Regions from separate parts of the Streptomyces sp. NPDC101237 genome, predicted to be linked through region 1. Evidence: riboswitches for the same ligand, from Rfam matches in the RefSeq annotation. Region 1 holds a riboswitch; each other region holds the start of a gene.
What was found. A riboswitch is a leader RNA that binds a small molecule or an ion and turns the genes downstream of it on or off. The one in region 1 is predicted to bind S-adenosylmethionine.
Positions count from the first base shown of each region.

Region 2: another riboswitch for S-adenosylmethionine. It lies ahead of thrC (threonine synthase); the one in region 1 lies ahead of ACIRQ9_RS00110 (amino acid ABC transporter permease).
Region 3: another riboswitch for S-adenosylmethionine. It lies ahead of ACIRQ9_RS32525 (GNAT family N-acetyltransferase); the one in region 1 lies ahead of ACIRQ9_RS00110 (amino acid ABC transporter permease).
Region 4: another riboswitch for S-adenosylmethionine. It lies ahead of ACIRQ9_RS32405 (putative leader peptide); the one in region 1 lies ahead of ACIRQ9_RS00110 (amino acid ABC transporter permease).

Region 1 is NZ_JBIWNY010000001.1:28,803-30,996, reverse strand. Features, by position in the region: gene ACIRQ9_RS00115 (glutathione S-transferase C-terminal domain-containing protein) at 1-626, shown strand, start outside; SAM riboswitch class IV at 704-815, shown strand; gene ACIRQ9_RS00110 (amino acid ABC transporter permease) at 1,239-2,194, shown strand, end outside.
Region 2 is NZ_JBIWNY010000006.1:142,881-145,074, forward strand. Features, by position in the region: gene ACIRQ9_RS11905 (glucosyl-3-phosphoglycerate synthase) at 1-710, opposite strand, end outside; SAM riboswitch class I at 868-1,022, shown strand; gene thrC (threonine synthase) at 1,041-2,194, shown strand, end outside.
Region 3 is NZ_JBIWNY010000027.1:87,974-90,167, forward strand. Features, by position in the region: gene ACIRQ9_RS32520 (acyl-CoA dehydrogenase family protein) at 1-110, opposite strand, end outside; gene ACIRQ9_RS32525 (GNAT family N-acetyltransferase) at 503-1,231, opposite strand; SAM riboswitch class IV at 1,390-1,500, opposite strand; partial or broken gene ACIRQ9_RS32530 (glutathione S-transferase C-terminal domain-containing protein) at 1,514-2,194, opposite strand, start outside.
Region 4 is NZ_JBIWNY010000027.1:60,471-62,664, reverse strand. Features, by position in the region: gene ACIRQ9_RS32410 (ABC transporter substrate-binding protein) at 1-1,093, opposite strand, end outside; gene ACIRQ9_RS32405 (putative leader peptide) at 1,307-1,423, opposite strand; SAM riboswitch class IV at 1,460-1,573, opposite strand; gene ACIRQ9_RS32400 (isopenicillin N synthase family dioxygenase) at 2,016-2,194, shown strand, end outside.

The DNA of each region.
Region 1 (2,194 bases):
TGCGCCCGCTGTACGAGGCGAGCGCCCACCGGTACTCCGGACCGGCCCTCGCGCCCGTGCTCAGCGACGACTGGTCCGGCCGGATCGTGTCGACCCACGGCCGGGACATCCTGCGGGACCTGGACCGCCACTTCGGCGACGGCGAGGTCCGGCTGTACCCGCGCGGTGCCGAGACCGCGATCGAGGAGGCAGAGCGGCTGTGCGCCGAGGGCATCGGGCAGGCGGCGCAGGACGCGGGCCGGGAGGGCGGCGACCCGGCGGCGCTGGAGGTGCTGCTCGCCACCCTGGACGAACTGGAGCGGCGCCTGACCGGCGCCGAGTTCCTGGTCGGCGGGGGACTCACGGCCGCCGACGTCGAGTTGTGGGTGGCCCTGGTGCAACTCGACACCGTGCACCGCAACCACCTGGACGCCGCCGCCGTGCACGCCGTCGCCGGCCACCCCGCGCTGTGGGCCTACGCCCGCCGGCTGGCCGCGCACCCCGCCTTCGGCGCCCACCTCGACCTCGACGGCATCGCCCGCCGCCACCACGGCCGTTGCCAGGGCCTGGAGGCCGCCGGCGCGGCCGTCCAGATCCTGGACTGGGCGGGGCACGCGGCGGACGTGTCGGGCGCTCCGCGCAGGTGAGAGCGGCCCGAACCGTTTCACCAGCCGGACAGGCGTTGACATCCGTTCGGGCAACTGACTTACTTGCGGCACAGATCGGTCAAGAGCGTCAGCATCGAGCCCTGGCTTGCTGACCGGCAACCCTCGCACCGCGGTGGGGTGCCCCAGGTGACGACCGGACCGGATGACGACGTTCGGTAAGCGCGAGGCCCCCAGGGGCCGCCACGACAGCGACAGGTGACGGGACATGTACGCAGCCTCCAGGCCGGCCGAGGACCGCGCCCCGGGCTGCGTACAGCCGTGCCCGAGCCCGCTGGTCGCCGACCGCGCCGTCGACCTGCTCCGCGTCAACAGCGCGCTGTGTAGCGCGTGCACCGCACCGGGCCGCGCCCGCTGTCAGGCCTGACCAGGCCTTTCCGCCGCACCTGCGGCCGCGCCCGCTTCCGCGGCACGGCCGACGCGGTCCCGCGTCCCCGCCTCCCCGACGAAGCACCGGCCGTCCCGGTGCGCAGCCGTCCGCCCCGTCCCGTGTCCCGCGCGCCCCCGCGTACCCGTGCCGTGTCTCCTGACGCGGTCCGGTGCCGCGGTCCCGGCCGTCGCGGTCCGGGACGTCCGACTCCGCCGGAGCCCGTCATGAGTGAACCCCCAGGCGTCCTGTCCGTAGCCGAGGCGTCACCGCCCGTCGACAGCCCGTCAAAATCCGCAGCCAGTCAGCGTGTTCGGCCGCTGCGCAGGCCCGGCCGGTGGATCGCCACCGCCGTCGTCCTGGTGCTCGTCGCGCAGTTCGCCCACGGACTCGCCACCAACCCCTTCTACCAGTGGGACCGCTTCCGCTACTGGTTCCTGCGCCCCACCATCCTCGACGGGCTCGTCGTCACCCTCGAAGTCACCGCGCTCAGCGCCGTCCTGGGCCTGCTCGGCGGCGTCGTGCTGGCCCTCGCCCGGCTCTCGGGGAGTCCGGTGCTGCGGGCGGTGAGCTGGACCTACACCTGGCTGTTCCGCTCGATCCCGCTGATCGTGCTGCTGATCTTCCTCTACAACTTCTCCGCGCTCTACCAGACCCTCAGCCTGGGCGTGCCCTTCGGCCCGTCCTTCGTCACCTTCGACGAGTCGAGACTCGCCACCGACCTGGCCATCGCCGTGATCGGCCTCAGCCTCAACGAGGCGGCCTACGCGTCCGAGGTGGTGCGCGGCGGCATCCTCTCCGTCGACCAGGGACAGCACGAGGCGGCCGCCGCGCTCGGCCTGCCGAAGGGCTACCAGTTCTCCCGGATCGTCCTCCCGCAGGCCCTGCGCTCCATCGTCCCCAACTACGTCAACCAGCTCATCGGCCTGATCAAGAGCACGTCCCTGGTGTTCTACGTCTCGCTGCTCGACCTCTTCGGCTCGGTGCAGTCCATGGGCAGCACCTACCCCGGCGACATCGTGCCGCTGCTGCTCGTCGCCACCGTCTGGTACCTGATCCTGACCAGCGCCGTCTCCGTCCTCCAGTACTACGTCGAGCGGTACTTCGCCCGCGGCGCCACCCGCACGCTGCCGCCCACCCCCCTGCAGAGACTGCGCACCGGCACGGCCGGCCTGCGCGAACG
Region 2 (2,194 bases), on a different contig from region 1:
ACCTGGGCCAGGGCGTCCAGGCCGACCAGGTGCAGGGCGTCGACCAGCATGCCCAGCTCCACGCCGTAGCCGACCGGGAACGGGAGCTGTTCGAGGAGCGAGCGGCGGGCCGCGTACTCGCCGCCGAGCGGCTGGACGAACCCGGCCAGCTGCGGCCAGTGCATGTTCAGCAGCGGGCGGGCCATCAGCTCGGTGACCCGGCCGCCCTGTCCGGCCGAACCGGCGAGCGGGCGGTCGTACATCGCCTTGACCAGGTCCACGTCCGGGTCGGTCAGCAGCGGGCCGACGATGCCGGTGACGAAGTCGGAGGAGAACTCCCGCAGGTCGGCGTCGACGAAGCAGACGATGTCCCCGGTGGTGACCAGGAGCGAGCGCCAGAGCACCTCGCCCTTGCCGGGGACGGCGGGGATGCGCGGCAGGATCATGTCGCGGTGCACGACCCGGGCGCCGGCCGCCGCGGCCACCGCCGCCGTACGGTCGGTGGAACCGGAGTCGACGACCACGACCTCGTCGACGAGCGGCGCCTGCCGCATCAGGTCGTGGCGGATGATCGCGACGATGTCACCGACCGTCTCCTCCTCGTTGAGCGCGGGCAGCACGACGGAGACGGTCTGACCGGTGCGCTGCTTGGCGGCGAGTATCCGGTGCAGCGGACGTTCGTTCATGGACCAGGAGCGGGTGGCCAGCCAGCGCTCGACTTCTTCCAGCACAGTCAGCGGCTCCTCACTGTCACGATCACACTGCGGGGTGTGACCCATCTCGCGGTTCGGACGACTATCTCAACTGTCCTGGCCTTCGGTTACAGTCTTGAACAACGCCGATGACCATCGCATGTCCTGGGGTCACCGGCCGTTGACAACCGCATACCGCTCATCCAGAGGGGCAGAGGGATACGGCCCGATGAAGCCCCGGCAACCCTCCAGTCGGCTCTCGCTGATCGCTGTCGATCACTCGCGGGGCTCCCGGCTAGGGAAGGTGCCAAATCCGTCTCACGGCGAGATGCGTCGTGAGGAAGATGAGGAGAAAGGGCCTCGCCTCACATGGCTGTGCAGACTGCTGCGACCACCACCGACCCCGCGACCGTCGACCTCGGTCCCGCCACCGCACTGAGCTGCCGCGAGTGCGGCCACCGCGTGCCGCTCGGCCCGGTGTTCGCCTGCGAGGAGTGTTTCGGCCCGCTCGAGATCGCGTACGACTTCTCGGCCTACGACACCGAGGAGCTGCGCAAGCGCATCGAAGCGGGTCCCGCGAACATCTGGCGCTACGCGCCGCTGCTGCCCGTCCCCGCGGACGTGGCGACCAAGCCGAACATCAACCCGGGCTGGACCAAGCTCGTCCAGGCCGACAACCTGGCCAGGGAGCTGGGCGTCACCGGCGGCCTGTACGTCAAGGACGACTCCGGCAACCCGACGCACTCCTTCAAGGACCGCGTCGTCGCCCAGGCCGTCGAGGCCGCGCGCGCCTTCGGCTACACCACGCTCTCCTGCTCCTCCACCGGCAACCTCGCCGGCGCGGTCGGTGCCGCCGCCGCGCGGGCCGGCTTCCGCTCCTGCGTGTTCATCCCGCACGACCTGGAGCAGGGCAAGATCGTCATGGCCGCGATCTACGGCGGCGAGCTCGTCGGCATCGAGGGCAACTACGACGACGTGAACCGTTTCTGCTCCGAGCTGATCGGCGACTCGGCCGGTGAGGGCTGGGGCTTCGTCAACGTCAACCTGCGTCCCTACTACGCGGAGGGCTCCAAGACCCTGGCGTACGAGATCTGCGAGCAGCTCGGCTGGCGGATCCCGGACCAGCTGGTGATCCCGATCGCCTCGGGCTCGCAGCTCACGAAGATCGACAAGGGGCTGCAGGAGCTGATCAAGCTCGGGCTGGTCGAGGACAGGCCGTACAAGATCTTCGGTGCGCAGGCCGAGGGATGCTCGCCGGTGTCGGTGGCCTACAAGGCGGGCCACGACGTGGTCCGGCCGCAGAAGCCGAACACGATCGCCAAGTCCCTCGCCATCGGCAACCCGGCCGACGGACCCTATGTGCTGGACATCGCGCGCCGTACCGGCGGTGCGGTGGAGGACGTCACCGACGAGCAGGTCGTCGACGCGATCAAGCTGCTCGCGCGGACCGAGGGAATCTTCGCGGAGACCGCCGGCGGGGTGACGGTCGGCGTCACCAGGAAGCTCATCGAGAACGGGCAGAT
Region 3 (2,194 bases), on a different contig from region 1:
TCGCGCTCGGCAGCGTCCGTGGCCAGATCGTCCGCCAGCTCGCGGGCTATGTGCAGCCAGTCGACCTGTCCGGCTCCCGCGTCGGTCGCGTCCTCCGCGGATACCGTCACGTCCGCACCAGCGCCGTCGTGCGACAGCGGCTGTCGGCACGGCTCAGTGCTGCGATCATGATGTCTTCCTCCAGGAGACCGTTGACGACGCGGCGCACGGCGAGAGCGCGGCGATGCGTGGTGACGCGTCGGCCTCATTCATCCTCACCCCCCTTTCGATCAGCGTCAACGTTTCCCTAGTAATCCGATCGGAAAACTAGGAATGGTGCGGCGATCCGGCCGATTCACGTCCCCGGGTGGCGGATTCGCCATGCCGGGCGGCGCGATGAGCGGTCCTCGTGTGTGGCGTGCTCGACGGTCTTCGGCGGTGCCGCGCGGGGAGTCCGGCGGGACGAGCGCGGAGACGGCCCTGCCACCGTTTCGGACACCGCGGCGGACGAGGGCACCCTCGGTCAGAGGATGTCGTGACCCCGGGTGGCGCCGCCGACGTGCCGGACGAGTGAGAAGACCGTCCGACGGCGCAGGGTGAAGCCGATCGACTCGTACAGCCGAATCGCGTTCGTGTTGGTGGCCGCGGCGTGCAGGAACGGGCGTTCGCCGCGCTCCTTGATGCCGGCGGCGACCGCGCGGACGAGACGGGTGGCCAGGCCCCGGCCGCGGTGGTCGGGGTCGGTGCACACGGCGCTGATCTCGGTCCAGCCGGGCGGGTGCAAGCGCTCACCGGCCATCGCGATCAGTCGGCCGCGGTGGCGGATGCCGAGGTAGGTGCCCATCTCGACGGTGCGGGGAAGGTAGGGGCCCGGCGTGGTGCGGGCGACCAGGTCGAGGATCTCCGGCACGTCGTCGGGCCCCAGCCGTACGGCTTCGGAGTCAGGTGCGGCCCGCAGGGAGACGTCCACGAGCTGGACACCTCGTCCGGTGCGCACAACCTCCCAGCCGGCCGGCGCCTCGGTGATGCCTCGCACCGAGGCGGTGCCGCCAGGTTCGACGAGCGTGGCGAGATCGGCCCAGGCGCGCGGGTCGCGTGCGTCGGACATGGCGTGGAAGGGGGCCATGTCCCGGGGATAGCGGACGGCGTGGCCGACGCGTCGGGCGAGGTGGGCGTGCGGGCCGGTGAGCGCTGCCCAGGTGGGGTTGTCCAGGACGTCGGAGGGGCTCGCGGCGAGAGGGGTGACGGACATGGTGGGGCGGTCTCCGCGGTTCGGCTCGTGGGGATCGACGGCACGATCGGTGACGGACAACAGATGCGCGTACGACCGCACGCGACCTCGAGAACGACGCGCGGCGGACCCGAGAACTGCGTAGATGGCGTCGCCGTCGCCCTTCCGGCTGCCGACGCCGTTCGCGCTTGCCGAACGTCATCCGGTCAGGTCGGCACCTGGGACTCCCCACCGCAGCGGGAGGGCGGGGCCGGCCGGTGCGTCGGGGCCTGACGCCGAAGCCGATGAACCACGTGCGTGGTTCCAGTCCAGGATCTGGACTGCCGCTCCTGCGGCCTCCAGGCCATGGCAGCGGGCGTGGTGACGGCGTCCGATGCCGTCGAGGTCGAGATGGCAGCCGAAGGCGGGGTGGGCGGTCAGGCGACGGGCGTAGGCCCACAGGGTGGGATGACCGGCGATGCGCTGGACCGCGCCCGCGTCGAGATGGTGGCGATGCACGGTGTCGAGCTGGACCAGGGCGACCCACAACTCGACGTCCGCGGCGGTGACTTCGTCGCGGATCATGTAGGTCCGCCCGAGCAGCCACCGCTCCAGTGCTCCCAGCGTCTCCAGCAACGTCACCAGCGCCGCTTCACGTTCCTCCGGCTCCCCGCCGGCCGAACCGGCGCTCTGGGCGGCCTCGTTCATGCGCTGAGCGCACATTCGCTCGACGGCGTCGATCTCCGAATCGGCACCGCACGGGTAGAGCGCGGACCGGCCGCCACCGAATCTCCCGGCGAGGTCGCGCATGATGTCCGGGGCGTGGGTGCTGACGATCCGTCCGGACCAGCCGTCGCTGAGCACCGGCGCCGTGGGCGGGCCGGTGAATCGGTGGGCGCTCGCCTCGTACAGCGGACGCAGAACCGAGTGGCCGCCTTCCGGGCCGTCCGGCACGGCGGGCAGGAAGGTGACCGGACAGGCGGCGTCAAGGCCGAGGAGGCTGTG
Region 4 (2,194 bases), on a different contig from region 1:
ATCTGGCCTTGGCCACGTCGAAGGCCAGACCGGACGCGAGGTCGGTGTAGTCGGGCGTGGTGTGCGCCAGGACGCTGGTCGCCGCCCGGGTGCCGGTGGGGAAGACGGTGTCGGCGATCTGCTGCCGGTCGAGGGCGACCAGGATCGCCTGCCGCACCCTGGCGTCCCTGAGCGCCGGGCGGGCGTTGTTGAGGCCGAGGCCGAACACCACGCCGGGGTTGGCCCGCCGGGGGAGGGTGACCTGGCCGCCCTTGAGCGCCGCCTCGTTGGCCTTGCCGACGCTGCTGATCGCGTCCACCTGGCCGGACTGGAGACTGCCCGCCCGCACACCCGCCTCGGGCACTACCTTGAACACCAGCCTGTCCAGGTACGCCTCGCCCTTCTTGCTCCACAGCGAGGAACCCCAGGCGTAGCCGGTGCGCTTGGCCAGAGTGATCGACTGGTTCTGCACGTACTGCTTCAGCACGAAGGGCCCGGATCCGATCACCCCGTCGCTGCACTTCTGCTGCGGGGTCTTCTTGACACTCGCCGACGACTCGATGCCCAGCGAGTGGGTCGAAGTGGCCTGCAGGAACTGGGCGTTGGGCTGACCGAAAGTGACTTTCACGGTGAGCGGGTCGATCACCGTGGTGCCCTTGACGCCGCTCAGATAGCCCTCGGCGAGGGTGCCCAGGGCGCCGAGACCGGGCACCGCGTCGAAGTTGTCCTTGACCACCTGCGCGGTCAGCTTCGAGCCGTCGCTGAAGGTGACACCGGAGCGCAGGTGGAAGGTGAACGACGTGGCGTCGGAGCTGACGTCCCAGCTCTTCGCCAGCCATGGCACGATCTTGCCGGTCCTGGGGTCCTGGTCGGTCAGGGAGTCCACGATCTGGCGCACCGAGTAGATGGTCTCGTTGCTGCCGACCTGCTGCGGGTCCACGCAACCGGAGTCCGAGCCCACCGCGAAGGTCAGGGTGCCGCCGGACCTGGGCTGTCCGGAGGCGCCGCCGGAATCACCGCCGCCGGAGCCACAGGCGGTCAGCAGGACACCGGTGGTCGCCAGGGCGGTAAGAGCCGCCCACCGGGAGGTTCTGACATCGGAAAGTGCAGTCACGGAGGGCTTCTCCTCGTCGTGTCACCGGGCACGGTGTGGTGCGGGGCATGGCCGGGCGCGGGCGTGCGGTCCCGGTCGGCGCGACAGCGGTGCCGGGGGAGCGCTGTGCAGGGGGGGTTCAGTCGGAAACGGGGATCAAAGACAGACGGAGATCAGGCGCAGGCCGGTGCGGTGAGCGCGGGCGCGTACCGCGAGCGGCGGCGGGAGGGCCCGTCAGTCCTGACAGAGGCAGCTGGTCGAGCGCTTGAGGTCGATGTGGCGCCGGCGCGAGAGCCGTGAGAACACGGTGGCGCCGGCGTAGCGGGCGCTGAGGTCACCACCGTGCCGCATGTCGGTCCTCCACATAATCCCGGCCCCGGTCACGGGGCCACGCGCTTGCAGAGATCGTCGATGATCCCGCCGGGCTTTCACCTGGAGCACCCCGCCGCGTGGGAGGGTTGCCGATCAGCGAGCCAGGGCTTGACGCTGACACTCAATGCCGTTCGTGACCATACGGAGTGGTCTCGTCGTACGTCAATGGCGGGAAAGGGACGCCCTGCAGGGGGCAGTCGGACCGGGAGCGGATCCGGCTCAGGAACCGGCCAGCTCGGGAAGCACCCCGAGCGGTGCTCGCCACGCGCCGGATCGAGGTCGACCATGGCGGAAGGCATCTCACCCCCGGGACGCATGGTGGACGCTTCTTTCCGGCTGTGCTTTGATCCGACCATGGAGACCACTGGCCCGGCACACACGGTGCCGCTCGACCCGTTCTGGGTGAGCCGCCGCGCCGACCAGTTCGACCAGGTCTGTTGCCGATAGCCGTCCGACGGCTCCCGATCTCGCCTTCCTCCCGCTGCCCGCGGCCTTCGAGCGCCCTCGGCCGGCCGCCCTTCGGGCGCGGCGGGAAGGCTCGCGCGTCCGCCCTGCCGTGAAGGAACCTCCCATGGCCCAGTCCACAGCCCTGCCCGTCATCGACATCTCCCGTTTCCGTGCCCCGGACGCGGACCGCGGCGCCTTTCTCGCCGAACTCCGCTCCGCCGCGCACGAGGTCGGCTTCTTCTACGTCACCGGGCACGGCGTCCCGGCAGCGCTGCGGGAGGAGGTGCTCAGCGCGGCCCGCAG